DNA from 4 places in the Rahnella aceris genome. Region 1 is predicted to be linked to each of the others. Evidence: predicted binding sites of a transcription regulator. Region 1 holds the regulator's gene; each other region holds the start of a gene.
What was found. Region 1 encodes CRP, which controls carbon source genes, mostly activating them, when cyclic AMP is high. Its sites were predicted from a motif close to ATGTGANNNNNNTCACAT; they were not measured.
Positions count from the first base shown of each region.

Region 2: the regulator CRP is predicted to act here: its motif matches at 1,743-1,760, upstream of yrbN (protein YrbN).
Region 3: the regulator CRP is predicted to act here: its motif matches at 1,705-1,722, upstream of GW591_RS02600 (DeoR family transcriptional regulator).
Region 4: the regulator CRP is predicted to act here: its motif matches at 2,029-2,046, upstream of idnO (gluconate 5-dehydrogenase).

Region 1 is NZ_JAADJV010000004.1:74,692-77,854, forward strand. It holds gene GW591_RS18610 (phosphoribulokinase) at 1-743, shown strand, start outside; gene GW591_RS18615 (OsmC family protein) at 747-1,154, opposite strand; gene crp (cAMP-activated global transcriptional regulator CRP) at 1,517-2,149, shown strand; gene GW591_RS18625 (YccS/YhfK family putative transporter) at 2,211-3,163, shown strand, end outside.
Region 2 is NZ_JAADJV010000005.1:207,815-210,977, forward strand. It holds gene GW591_RS21210 (DEAD/DEAH family ATP-dependent RNA helicase) at 1-1,666, opposite strand, end outside; gene yrbN (protein YrbN) at 1,656-1,736, opposite strand; gene nlpI (lipoprotein NlpI) at 1,851-2,735, opposite strand; gene pnp (polyribonucleotide nucleotidyltransferase) at 2,865-3,163, opposite strand, start outside.
Region 3 is NZ_JAADJV010000001.1:565,919-569,081, reverse strand. It holds gene GW591_RS02605 (autotransporter family protein) at 1-1,370, shown strand, start outside; gene GW591_RS02600 (DeoR family transcriptional regulator) at 1,445-1,678, opposite strand; gene moeA (molybdopterin molybdotransferase MoeA) at 1,924-3,163, shown strand, end outside.
Region 4 is NZ_JAADJV010000001.1:468,962-472,124, reverse strand. It holds gene GW591_RS02180 (cytochrome c) at 1-334, shown strand, start outside; gene GW591_RS02175 (SDR family oxidoreductase) at 396-1,139, opposite strand; gene idnO (gluconate 5-dehydrogenase) at 1,148-1,912, opposite strand; gene GW591_RS02165 (LacI family DNA-binding transcriptional regulator) at 2,118-3,101, shown strand.

The sequences.
Region 1 (3,163 bases):
GTTTTCATCATTTCACCCGTCCTGAAATGGATGCGGCAATACGCAAGGCGCGCGATCTGGGACGTCATATCAGCTACTTCGGGCCGGAAGCCAATGACTTTGGTTTGCTGGAAAAAAGCTTTATCGAATACGGTAAAACAGGCACTGGCCGTTCACGTAAGTATCTGCATACTTATGACGAAGCCGTTCCCTACAATCAGGTGCCGGGTACCTTTACGCCGTGGCAGGCGTTGCCGGAACCGACGGATATTTTGTTTTACGAAGGGTTACACGGTGGTGTGGTGGCGGACAAAATTGACGTTGCCGCGCAGGTCGACCTGCTGGTCGGCGTAGTGCCTATCGTCAACCTCGAATGGATCCAGAAACTGGTGCGCGATACCGGCGAGCGCGGGCATTCCCGTGAAGCGGTGATGGATTCCGTCGTGCGTTCGATGGATGACTATATCAATTACATTACGCCGCAGTTTTCCCGCACACACATCAATTTCCAGCGGGTACCCACCATCGACACCTCGAACCCGTTTGCCGCCAAAGCCATTCCGTCACTGGATGAAAGCTTTGTGGTGATTCATTTTCAGGGACTGGATGACATCGATTTCCCGTATCTGCTGGCCATGCTGCAAGGGTCGTTTATCTCGCACATCAAAACACTGGTGGTGCCGGGCGGCAAAATGGGGCTGGCGATGGAGCTGATCATGGCGCCGCTGGTGCAGCGCCTGATGGAAGGCAAGAAGATCGAGTAAACTTTATTCGGCTGCAATCACTTCAAAGCTGTGGGTGATTGTGGCCGCTTTCCCCAGCATCAGAGACACAGAACAGTATTTTTCGGCAGACAGGCTGACTGCGCGTTCAACAATCTTATCGGTCAGATCCTTACCGGTGACGATAAAATGCAGATTGATGTGAGTGAACAGACGCGGCGCTTCTTCGCGGCGTTGTGAGGTCAGCTTCACTTCACAATCACGCACGTCATTACGACCTTTTTGCAAAATTGACACCACGTCGATTGCACTACACCCCCCTGCGGACATCAGTAACATTTCCATCGGGCTTGGGGCTTTATCACCCGCGTTTCCATCCATTGAAATCTGATGACCCGATGCAGACTCACCTAAAAATGTCAGTCCTTCAACCCATTTGACACGTGCATGCATGAACTATTCTCCCGGTGAATAAACTTGTCGAAATCTGCTCTCAGAGTACCCTTTCACCTAAAATCTGGCAACGTAACCCGATCGCCATCATGCTGAAGCGAGACAACAGAAGACAGCATCTCAAACCTGTGCTACAAACAAAGCCGAAACATACTTTCCAGTAAATTGCGGTGACGGTTTTTGCGGTTTAAGTACAGAACCCACGGTGATGACAGCAATAAACAGGCTGTTGCACTCCGACATCCGCTTGCAGCATTTCTGGAGAGTTATATGCTGAAAGGGCGCTTTGGATTTGAAGTGCCGTACAGGGAACTCTGAGCCCTGTGATTTTGGGCAGCGATAACAACAGAGGATAATAGCAAATGGTTCTCGGCAAGCCACAAACAGACCCGACTCTTGAATGGTTCCTGTCTCACTGTCATATACATAAGTATCCTTCTAAAAGTACGCTGATTCACCAGGGTGAAAAAGCCGAAACGCTTTACTACATCGTGAAAGGGTCAGTTGCTGTCCTGATTAAAGATGAAGAAGGCAAGGAAATGATACTGTCCTACCTTAACCAAGGTGACTTCATCGGTGAGCTGGGACTCTTCGAAGAAGGTCAGGAACGCAGTGCCTGGGTACGTGCTAAAACTGCCTGTGAAGTGGCTGAAATTTCATATAAAAAATTCCGCCAGCTGATTCAGGTTAACCCGGATATTCTGATGCGTCTCTCCGCGCAGATGGCCAACCGTCTGCAAGTGACGTCAGAGAAAGTCGGCAACCTTGCCTTCCTTGACGTTACCGGTCGTATCGCTCAAACCTTGCTCAATCTGGCTAAACAGCCTGATGCAATGACCCATCCGGACGGGATGCAAATCAAGATTACCCGCCAGGAAATTGGCCAAATCGTCGGTTGTTCACGTGAAACAGTCGGACGCATTCTCAAAATGCTGGAAGATCAAAGCCTGATCTCCGCACACGGTAAAACGATTGTCGTTTACGGCACACGTTAATCCCTCAAAAATTGGCGCGGCAAAACACTGTCGCGCCTTTTTTATGGGCTAAGCTTTACCCATGACGCTATGGCGAAGACTGTTTTACCATCCTGAAGTGAACTACGCGCTGCGCCAGACGCTGGTGTTGTGCTTGCCTGTTGGCATTTGCTGGCTGTTTGGCAATTTGCAAATGGGCCTGCTGTTTTCCCTCTGCCCGGCCTGTTGTAACATCGCCGGTCTGGATACCCCGCATAAACGCTTTTTCAAACGCCTGCTCGTCGGCGGTTCACTCTTTGCCGTGAGCAGCCTTCTGCTGCAACTGATGCTCGAAAGCTGGCATATACCGCTGCCGCTGATCATGCTGTCGCTGGCGTTACTGCTGGGCGTCACCGGTGAAATCAGCCCGCTGCATGCGCGCCTGCTGCCCGGTGCGCTGGTGGCGACTATCTTCACGCTGAGTATGGTGGGCGTGCGCCCGATGTGGCAGGCCCCGGTGTTGTTCGCCGCTGGCACAGCCTGGTACGGATTGTTTAACTGGGCGTGGTTTCGTATTTCGGAAGAACAGCCGATGCGCGAAACGCTCAGCCAGCTCTATCTGCAACTCGCGGATTATTTCGAAGCCAAGTACAGCCTGCTGACGCAACATACCGATCCCGAAACTGCGTTACCCCCACTGCTAACCCGCCAGCAGCAGGTTATCGACCTGATTGCCCTGCTTTATCAGCAATTACACATGTTGCCCCAGCACGGACATCATCATCACCATAAGCGGCTATTTCAGCGTTTTCAGGTGGCGCTCGATTTGCAGGAGCACATTACAGTGAGCCTGCATCAGCCGGAAGAAGTGCAGAAACTGGTGGAGGAAAGCCATGCCGAAGCGGTTATCCGCCGAAATGCGCAGGTGATTTCCACCCGTCTTCGGGTGATTGCCGACGATATTCTTTATCATCGTTTATCCGGGCGCTTTACGATGGCCAATGAGCTGACCGCGCTGGAGAAAATCGCCGCGCGCAACCCGGACAATCCGGTAGG
Region 2 (3,163 bases), on a different contig from region 1:
GTGTACGGGTGAAGTGAGACAGGATCTCGCCCGGCATACCTTTCGGCAATTCGATAGTAGAGTGCGTACCGAACAGCTTGATGTTACCGATGTAACGGCTGCTGATGTCGCCTTCGTTAGCGATAGCGCCAACGATGTGACGAACTTCAACGCCATCGTCACGACCCACTTCGATGCGATACAGTTCCATTTCGCCAGCGTCACGACGCTCACGACGTGGGCTGTCGCCATCACGTGCAGGACGATCATTGCTACGTACCGGACGGTCACGACGATCGCCACGATCACCGCGGTCACCACGTTCTTCGAATTCACGACGTGGTGGACGGCTTTTGAAGACCGGATCCGCTGCAACGATCAAAGGACGTTCGCCCTGTGCCATTTTCAACAGTGCCGCCGCCAGTGTTTCAACGTCCAGCTCTTCTGCAGGTTGCAGTTTCGCCAGCAGCGCACGGTATTGATCCAGATCGCTGCTTTCCAGTTGTTGCTGAACTTTCGCTGCAAACTTAGCCAGACGACGTTCGCCCAGAACTTCTGCAGTTGGGATTTCAACTTCTGGAATGGTCAGCTTCATGGTGCGTTCAATGTTACGCAGCAAACGACGTTCACGGTTCTCAACGAACAGCAGTGCGCGACCCGCACGGCCAGCACGACCGGTACGACCGATACGGTGAACGTAAGATTCTGAGTCCATCGGGATGTCGTAGTTAACAACCAGGCTGATACGTTCTACATCGAGACCACGTGCTGCCACGTCGGTTGCGATCAAAATGTCCAGACGGCCATCTTTCAGACGTTCCAGAGTCTGCTCGCGCAGTGCCTGGTTCATGTCACCGTTCAGTGCAGCACTGCTGTAGCCACTGCGTTCCAGCGCTTCAGCCACTTCCAGCGTTGCGTTTTTGGTACGAACGAAGATGATCGCCGCATCAAAATCTTCTGCTTCCAGGAAACGCACCAGCGCTTCGTTTTTGCGCAGACCGTAGACAGACCAGTAGCTCTGGCTGATGTCAGGACGCGTGGTCACGCTTGACTGGATACGCACTTCCTGAGGATCTTTCATGAAGCGACGGGTAATGCGACGGATAGCTTCTGGCATAGTTGCAGAGAACAACGCGGTCTGATGTTCAGCCGGGATCTGCGCCATGATAGTTTCGACGTCTTCGATGAAGCCCATACGCAGCATTTCATCAGCTTCGTCCAGCACCAGGCCACTCAGGTTAGAGAGGTTCAGGGTGCCGCGTTTCAGGTGGTCCAGCAGGCGGCCCGGTGTACCCACAACAACTTGTGGTCCCTGACGCAGTGCGCGCAACTGGACGTCATAGCGCTGGCCGCCATAAAGGGCAACCACATTCACGCCATGCATGTGTTTAGAGAAATCAGTCATTGCTTCAGCAACCTGAACCGCCAGTTCGCGGGTAGGTGCCAGAACAAGAATTTGTGGTGCTTTCAGTGAAGCATCAATATTGTGCAGCAGCGGTAAAGAGAATGCGGCTGTTTTACCGGAACCTGTCTGAGCCATACCCAGAACGTCGCGGCCACTTAACAGGTGAGGAATACACTCAGCCTGGATTGGTGAAGGTTTTTCGTAGCCCAAATCAGTAAGGGCAGAAATGATCGGAGCAGACAGCCCCAGGTCAGCAAAAGAGGTTTCAAGCTCAGTAGTCATGTACACGTGCCTCATTAATAATGGCAGCCAGTCTACATAACTCGTCGAGAAAATTTTCAGTCATTTTCATTGAAAAGTGTGAACCGGCTCAAATTAGATTATAAAACGAACAAAGCAGCCCTCGCCCGTTAAGGCGCTTAAAAATGGTAAATACCATGATTAAAAGGCTGATTGGTGTCGTCAGCTATTGCTGGTCCGATTCTGATAGGTCGTCTTGCTCATGGCCCAAAAGCGCCAATTCCAACAATGCATAGCGGTGCTCAACAAAGTTATGGACGTTGTTAGCTACCGTCAGTTTGAACAGTGCCGCGGCGCTGTTCTTGTCCCCCAGACTTAGGTAATGTTTACCTAAATAGAAGTCAGTTTCACTGAGATGCTCAGCGAGCGAAGTGTTATCCGTTGCTTCTGCCTTGAGGCGTTCCATCAGCGTAGATTCGCTGATTTTGCCCAGGTAGAATTCGACGATATTCCATCCCCATTGCCCTCTGTTCGCTTTGTCATAACGCTGTTGAAGCGCTACGTCGGCATTCTTTGGATTGATTTCTCGCTCCGCAAGATAAAGCCATAACGAACGGAAGGGATCATTTGGATCGTCTCGATAAAACGCCTGCAGATCATCCTGCGCTAACGAGAATCGGCCACCGTAATACAGGGCGATACCTCGGTTCAAACGCGCGTAGTTGTAAGTTGGATCAAGCTCTAGTACAGAATCAAACGCTTCATAGGCAGCATCGAAATTGCCTGCCTGCGTTAGGTAAATCCCCAGGTAGTTAAAAACTTCTGGCATATCAGGACGAATAGACAGCGCTTGTGAAAAATCATTTCGCGCCAGTGCTCTTAGCCCGAGACTATCATACAGCACACCGCGCTCATATAATAGCTGTGCTCTCTCATCATCGGTTAATGACCGACTGGCAAGTATTTGTTCCATGCGTGCCAGGATGACTTCCTGCTGCAACGTCGGCTGCAACGGAATCGCCAGAACTTCATTTTTACGCCAATCATGGTTGCTGCATCCTGCCAACATAAGTGCTGTCGCAACATAACACCAGCGCAAGAAAGGCTTCATTTCTACTCCCGGAGACAAACATTGGATGAACATCCTGTCATCCGCTTGCTTAACACAAACGCGTCCTGCGTCCGTGAGACGAACAGCTCCTTCCCAAATGGAAAGGAGCTGTAAAACTTCTGTTACAGATTATTCTGCTGCAGGTTGCTCAGTTGTTTCGTCCTGAGAAGGTGCGGTAGCTTCTTTGATGCTCAGACGCACACGACCCTGACGGTCAACTTCGAGAACTTTAACCGGAACTTCCTGGCCCATCTGCAGGTAATCAGTCACTTTCTCTACACGCTTGTCAGCGATTTGAGAAATATGCACCAGACCTTCTTTACCGCCGCCGATGGCAACAAATGCGCCAAAGTCTACGATACGGGTCACTTTACCCTGATAGATACGGCCAACTTCGATTTCAGCAGTGATCTCTTCGATACGACGAA
Region 3 (3,163 bases), on a different contig from region 1:
ATTATAAAACGCTGGAAACGCACAATCTGTCAGGCAAGGGTACGTTCTTTATGAATACGTCGCTGGAGCAGGATGCGCAGGGAAACAGCACTGGCGATCTCATTCATGTTACGGGCAACGCGTCCGGGCAGTTCGGATTACATATCTCTGCGTCGGGTAAGGCAGCACAGACAATTAACGACGGAATACGTGTCGCTCAGATTGATGATGCCAGCCGTCATAATGGCCTGTTCAGTCTGGAAAACAGCGTCAGTATCGGCGCTTACGACTATTATCTTTTTGAAGGGAGCAAGGATGCCACCGGCGATATGAATGACTGGTATCTGCGCGCTGAAATCCCAACACCTGACGCGCCGGTTCCTGATGTCCCAACGCCAGATAATCCGACACCGGATGTTCCTGCGCCTGCCCCGGCTACACCAGACACTTACCGTGGCGAAATCCCCAGTTATATCGCAGCACCTTATCTGAACTTGTATTATGGCATGCGTATTGCTGGCACGCTGCACGAGCGTATGGGCGATACAGAAACCTATGGCAAAGGCTACAACAATCGCGCATGGGCGAGAACCGGCGGAGAACACACTTCCTTCGATGCGGGACGTTTTGGGTACGACAGTGATTACTGGTTCGCGCAATTCGGAACCGACTTATATCAGGATGAACTGAAAAACGGCACACGCGTCCACGCTGGCATCATGGCGACATTGGGCAACCAGAGTACCGACACGCAGGATCAGGTGCGCACGTTGGCGGGGAAAAGTGCGGATGCTGGCTCAGTGCGCAGTGATGCCTACAGCGTTGGCAGCTATTACACCCGATATGCACAAGATGGCGCTTACGTTGACCTTGTCGGCCAGTTCACCTGGTATCGTAACCAGTATGAGAGCCTGCATGATACGAAACAGGACAGCTACGGCGTATTGCTTTCTGCTGAAGCAGGTCAACCCTATGCCGTCAGCACCAACTGGAAAATCGAACCTCAGGGGCAGATCATTTATCAGTATCTGAATTCAGAAGATTTCAGCGATGAAATTTCTGATATCTCTGGCGTTTCTGTCAATCAGGGCACAGCGCGTGCCGGGTTGCGTTTGTTACGCGACCAGGCAGAAGATAAAGCCAGTGAAAAATTCAAACCTTACCTGACCGCCGACGTACTGAGTAATTTCTCGGATTCACCGGATATCAATGTCGGCGGAATCGATGTCAGTACAACGGATTTTTCCGATCAATACTGGCAGACCGGCGCGGGCATGACGGCGCAACTCGCACCGAATACCTCGGTGTATGCTGATGTGAAATACGTCAAAGGGTTTGACGGCGATATGGAAGGCTACGTCGGCCATATTGGGATCCAGGGGCGTTTTTAATTCAGGTCTCTGAATCACACGCATAAAAAAGGGAAGGCATCAAAGCCTTCCCTTTTCTTATTTCGTTGCTGCGTTTAAAGCTGCGGGCAACGCTGCAAACTGTTTAGCCAGGATGTTTCAGGCTGAGCGGCCAGACGACGCGCACGTCCGTGGCGGCGTAAAATCAATCCTTTGTCCTGCATTTCACTCAGATCGCGTCTGATCGTTTCGAGACTTACATCCAGCGATTGTGCCAGTTCGCTTACCTGTAGCACTTCATGTTGTTCAACCAACTGAAGGATGGCCTGATGGCGATTTTTTTTAAGCACCGGTTATTCCTGTTTATATGACAGTTATGTGACGAAGGTCACAAATAACGGTAACTATAATACCTGCGTTACATTGTTAATTTTGGGATCGATCTCAATTTTTCAGGAATCCGCGCAGAATTTTTACGCCTTCGGCGCTTTTTGGTTCGCTGCGTTTCTCTGTCATACTATGCGCATGCTCCATTTCCCTGCCCGGCACCGCTGAAAATACCTGCTACGCCGGGACGAATGACTAAGGATTTTTTATGGAATTCAATACTGCCGGTCTGATCTCACTTGACGAAGCGCTGGATAAAATGCGCGACTGTGTACCGCCTAAAACAAGTCAGGAGGCCGAATCCCTGCCACTTGCTGGCGCCGCGGGCCGCATAACCGCCGCACCGGTGCTTTCACCGGTTTTTGTGCCACCTTTTGATAACTCCGCGATGGATGGCTATGCCGTACGTTGCACAGACTTGCACGACGGCGCGGTGTTCCCGGTCGCGGGCAAAGCCTTTGCCGGTGCGCCTTTTCATGGCGAATGGCCTGCCGGAACCTGTATCCGCATCATGACCGGTGCGCCAGTTCCCGCCGGTGCCGATGCAGTAATCATGCAGGAACAGGCTGAAGTTTCAGATGCAGGAGTACGTTTCACTGCAACAGCGCAAAAAGGCCAGAATATCCGCCTGACCGGAGACGACATTAAACAGGGCGACAGCGTGCTACCTGCCGGTGTACGGCTCGGTGCGGCAGAATTACCGCTGCTGGCCTCGCTGGGCGTCACCCACGTCAAGGTCTGGAAACCGCTGAAAGTCGCCGTATTCTCCACCGGCGATGAACTGCAACCGGTGGGAACGCCTTTGCAGGAGGGGCAGATTTACGATACCAACCGTTTCGCTGTGCGCCTGATGCTGGAACAACTGGGCTGTACCGTCCTGGATTTAGGCATTATTCGCGATAATCCCCTGGCGCTGCGTAAAGCCTTCGAAGAAGCCAATGCGTTTGCCGATCTGGTGATTTCCAGCGGCGGCGTATCGGTCGGTGAAGCCGATTACACGAAGCAGATTCTGGATGAACTGGGTGAAATTGGTTTCTGGAAACTTGCCATGAAACCGGGCAAACCTTTTGCTTTCGGTAAACTGGAAAGCAGCTGGTTCTGCGGTTTGCCGGGGAATCCGGTGTCGGCAGCACTGACGTTTTATCAGCTGGTTCAGCCATTTATTGCACAGTTGTCCGGCCATACGGCCTGGCAGTTCCCGCCCCGCCTGAAGGCAAAAGCGGTGACACCCTTGAAAAAATCCCCCGGACGTCTCGATTTCCAGCGCGGTATTTTCAGCACCAGCGCCGAAGGACAACTGGAAGTGCGCACCACCGGCCATCAGGGTTCGCACGTATTCAGCTCATTCAGCCAGGCCAACTGTTTTATCGTGCTTGAACGCGGGCGCGGTAACGTGGCCGCAGGCGAAATCGTTGAAATCGAACCGTTTAACGCCCTGCTGCGGAGCT
Region 4 (3,163 bases), on a different contig from region 1:
TAATGCGTCTAACCTGATTTCCGCCATTCTTTACGGCGTGGATCGACAGGTCGGCGACCATCACGTACTGATGCCGAAATTTGGCGTGGGCTCGTATGTCGGTCAGTTAGATGATCAGCAGATTGCTGACATCTCCAACTACGTGCTGAAAAACTACGGCAATGCGACCATTCAGGTCAGCGCACATGATGTCGCGGTGTTACGCGCAGGCGGTCCGGTGACATTACTGGCGAAACTGCAACCGTTTATGGCTCCTGCAATGGTGGCTGGCGTGATTGTTCTGCTGGTGCTGATTTTCTGGCTTGGCCGGAAACGCAAAACCAAAGCAGCGTAATCCGTACACTGAAATGCAAAACGGCCCTGTTTGGGCCGTTTTTTATATGCGGATCTGAAAGCTAACCGCGCCCGACCAGCGGCATGGCGCTGGCCATTACGGTCATGGTCAGCACGTTAGTGTCGAGCGGTAAACCGGCCATAAACGCCACCGCCTCACCGACGCGCTCCACCGGGATCACCGGTTCCTCAGCGATATGTCCGTCCGCCTGCATTCTGCCTGCCAGCGCTTTATTGCCCATATCCGTCGCCGCATTGCCGACATCGATTTGCCCGCAGGCAATGTTGAACGCGCGACCATCGAGCGCGGTGGATTTGGTCAGTCCGGTAATCGCGTGCTTGCTGGCGGTGTACGGCGCAGAATTCGGGCGCGGCGACTGCGCCGAAATCGAACCGTTGTTGATGATACGTCCGCCTTGCGGCGTTTGTTGTTTCATCAGTTTTACCGCCGCCTGCGTACACAAAAAAGCGCCGGTGAGATTGGTATTGATCACCGACAGCCAGTCTTCCACCGGCAGTTGTTCGATCGGCACATCCTTCACGTTATTACCGGCGTTATTGAACAGCAAATCCAGCCTCCCGCAGGTTTCCTGAATATCCTGAAACAGCGCGGCCACCGATTGCGGGCTGGTCACATCCAGCTGACGTGCCACCGCCTGCCCCGGTGTAAACAACGCGACCGCCTGGTCGAGTTTTGCCTTATTACGCCCGGCCAGAATCACTTTAAATCCGATCGCTTCCAGCGCTTTCGCGGCGCTCAGGCCGATACCGCTGCCCCCGCCAGTGATTAATGCGATTTTGTTCATTGGGCCTCCTATACTGCAGCCAGCATGCCGCCATCAATAAAGAGTAAATGACCATTCACGAAATCTGAGGCCCTAGAGGACAGATAAACCGCGCCGCCCACCAGCTCTTCAGGATTGCCCCAGCGTGCAGCCGGCGTGCGTTTACACAGCCATTCGGAGAACTCTTTGTTATCGACCAGCGCCTGGGTCATGTCAGTTTTGAAATAGCCCGGCGCGATGCCGTTCACCTGAATATTGTAGCGTGCCAGTTCAACGCACATGCCACGGGTCAGCATTTTTACCGCGCCCTTTGAAGCGGCGTATGGCGTGATGGTGTCGCGACCCAGCTCGCTTTGCATCGAACCGATATTAATGATTTTGCCGCGCTCGCGTTGGATCATGTAACGCGCCACCGCCTGCGATACCAGGAACACAGATTTCTGGTTTACGGCAATCACGTCGTCCCAGTCTTTTTCCGGAAACTCGGTGAATTTATGGCGGCGCTGAATACCGGCGTTATTCACCAGCACATCAATCGGCCCGATGGTGCTTTCGATATGATCAATCGCCTGATTCACCGCCTGACTGCTGGTGACATCAAATGAGACGGCATGGGCGATAAAGCCTTCAGCACGCAGGGCTTCGGCCGCTTTTTGCGTGGATTCCTGTTGTGTACCGTTAACGATAATTTCCGCGCCATGCTGCGCCAGCCCTTTCGCCAGCAGGAAACCCAGACCGCGCGTCGAGCCGGTAATCAGAATCTTTTTATTGTCCAGTGAGAAGAGATTTGTCATGACGTTGGCCTTATTGAACGCTGATTTAAAAAGTTAGCTTCACTACACCGGTTTACCCCGCGCTAAACTGTGATGCAGATCACCTGACGGAATGTTAAAAAACCCTGTTACTCCGGGTGTGATCATCATCATTTTGATAACAATCTCCGGCGCTTTCTGTTTCAATAACAAGGTATATTTGCAGGCCCAATCAGGAAAACTCCGCATGAGAAACCAGCGCGTGACACTACAGGACATCGCCCAACTGGCGGATGTCACGAAGATGACGGTGAGCCGTTTTCTGCGCACGCCGGAAAAGGTGTCTCCTGAAACCCGCGAACGCATCACGAAGGTGATGGAAGAAGTGGGATATCCGCTGGAAGAAGCCCGCGGACCGGCCAAAGCGCCGCGTATCGGCATTTTAGTGCCGTCATTTAACAACCAGATTTTCTCCGACTTACTGGCGGGCATTGAGTCGGTCACTTCCGCGCAGGGCTTTCAGACGCTGGTCGTCAATTACGATTACAGCAAAGAGCGCGAGGAAGAACACATCATTAATCTGCTCGGTTATCAGCTTGCCGGACTGATCCTCACGGATTCCGTGCATACCCTGAAAGCCGATAAGTATCTGAATGCCGCAGAAATTCCTGTTGCGCAGGTGATGGATCTCGACGATCCGCACGGGCGGATTGCCGTCGGTTTTGATAACCAGCAGGCCGGTTACGATATGGCGAATACGTTGCTCGCCAGCGGCAAAGAACATGTGGTGTATTTCGGTTCGATGTCGGATGCCCGCGACCAGAAGCGTTATCAGGGTTACAGCCGCGCAATGGATGAACGCGGGCTGACGCCGGTGCATATCACGCCTAATAAAGTGTCGTCGGTATCTATCGGTGCGGGCATGCTGGCCATGGCGCGTCAGTTATATCCGCAGACCAACGCTATTTTGTGTACCAATGACGATATTGCCGTCGGCGTGTTACAAGAATGTATCAAACAGGGGATCCGCGTCCCGCAGGATATGGCAATTTCCGGTTTCCACGGGCTGGATATCGGCCTCGCCACTACACCATTATTAGCCAGCGTGATCACCCCGCGCTTTGAGATGGGGAAAGTGGTGGCAGAGATATTGCTCAAAAAAATCAGGAACCTGCCGACGATCGAAAGGGTGGATTTGCATTACCGTATTTCCCTCGGCGGCACCATTTAATCCTCCTTTCCCGTCCATTTCTCCCCCTTCGTCCTGCACGCCAACTCCGGTGCAGGATCACG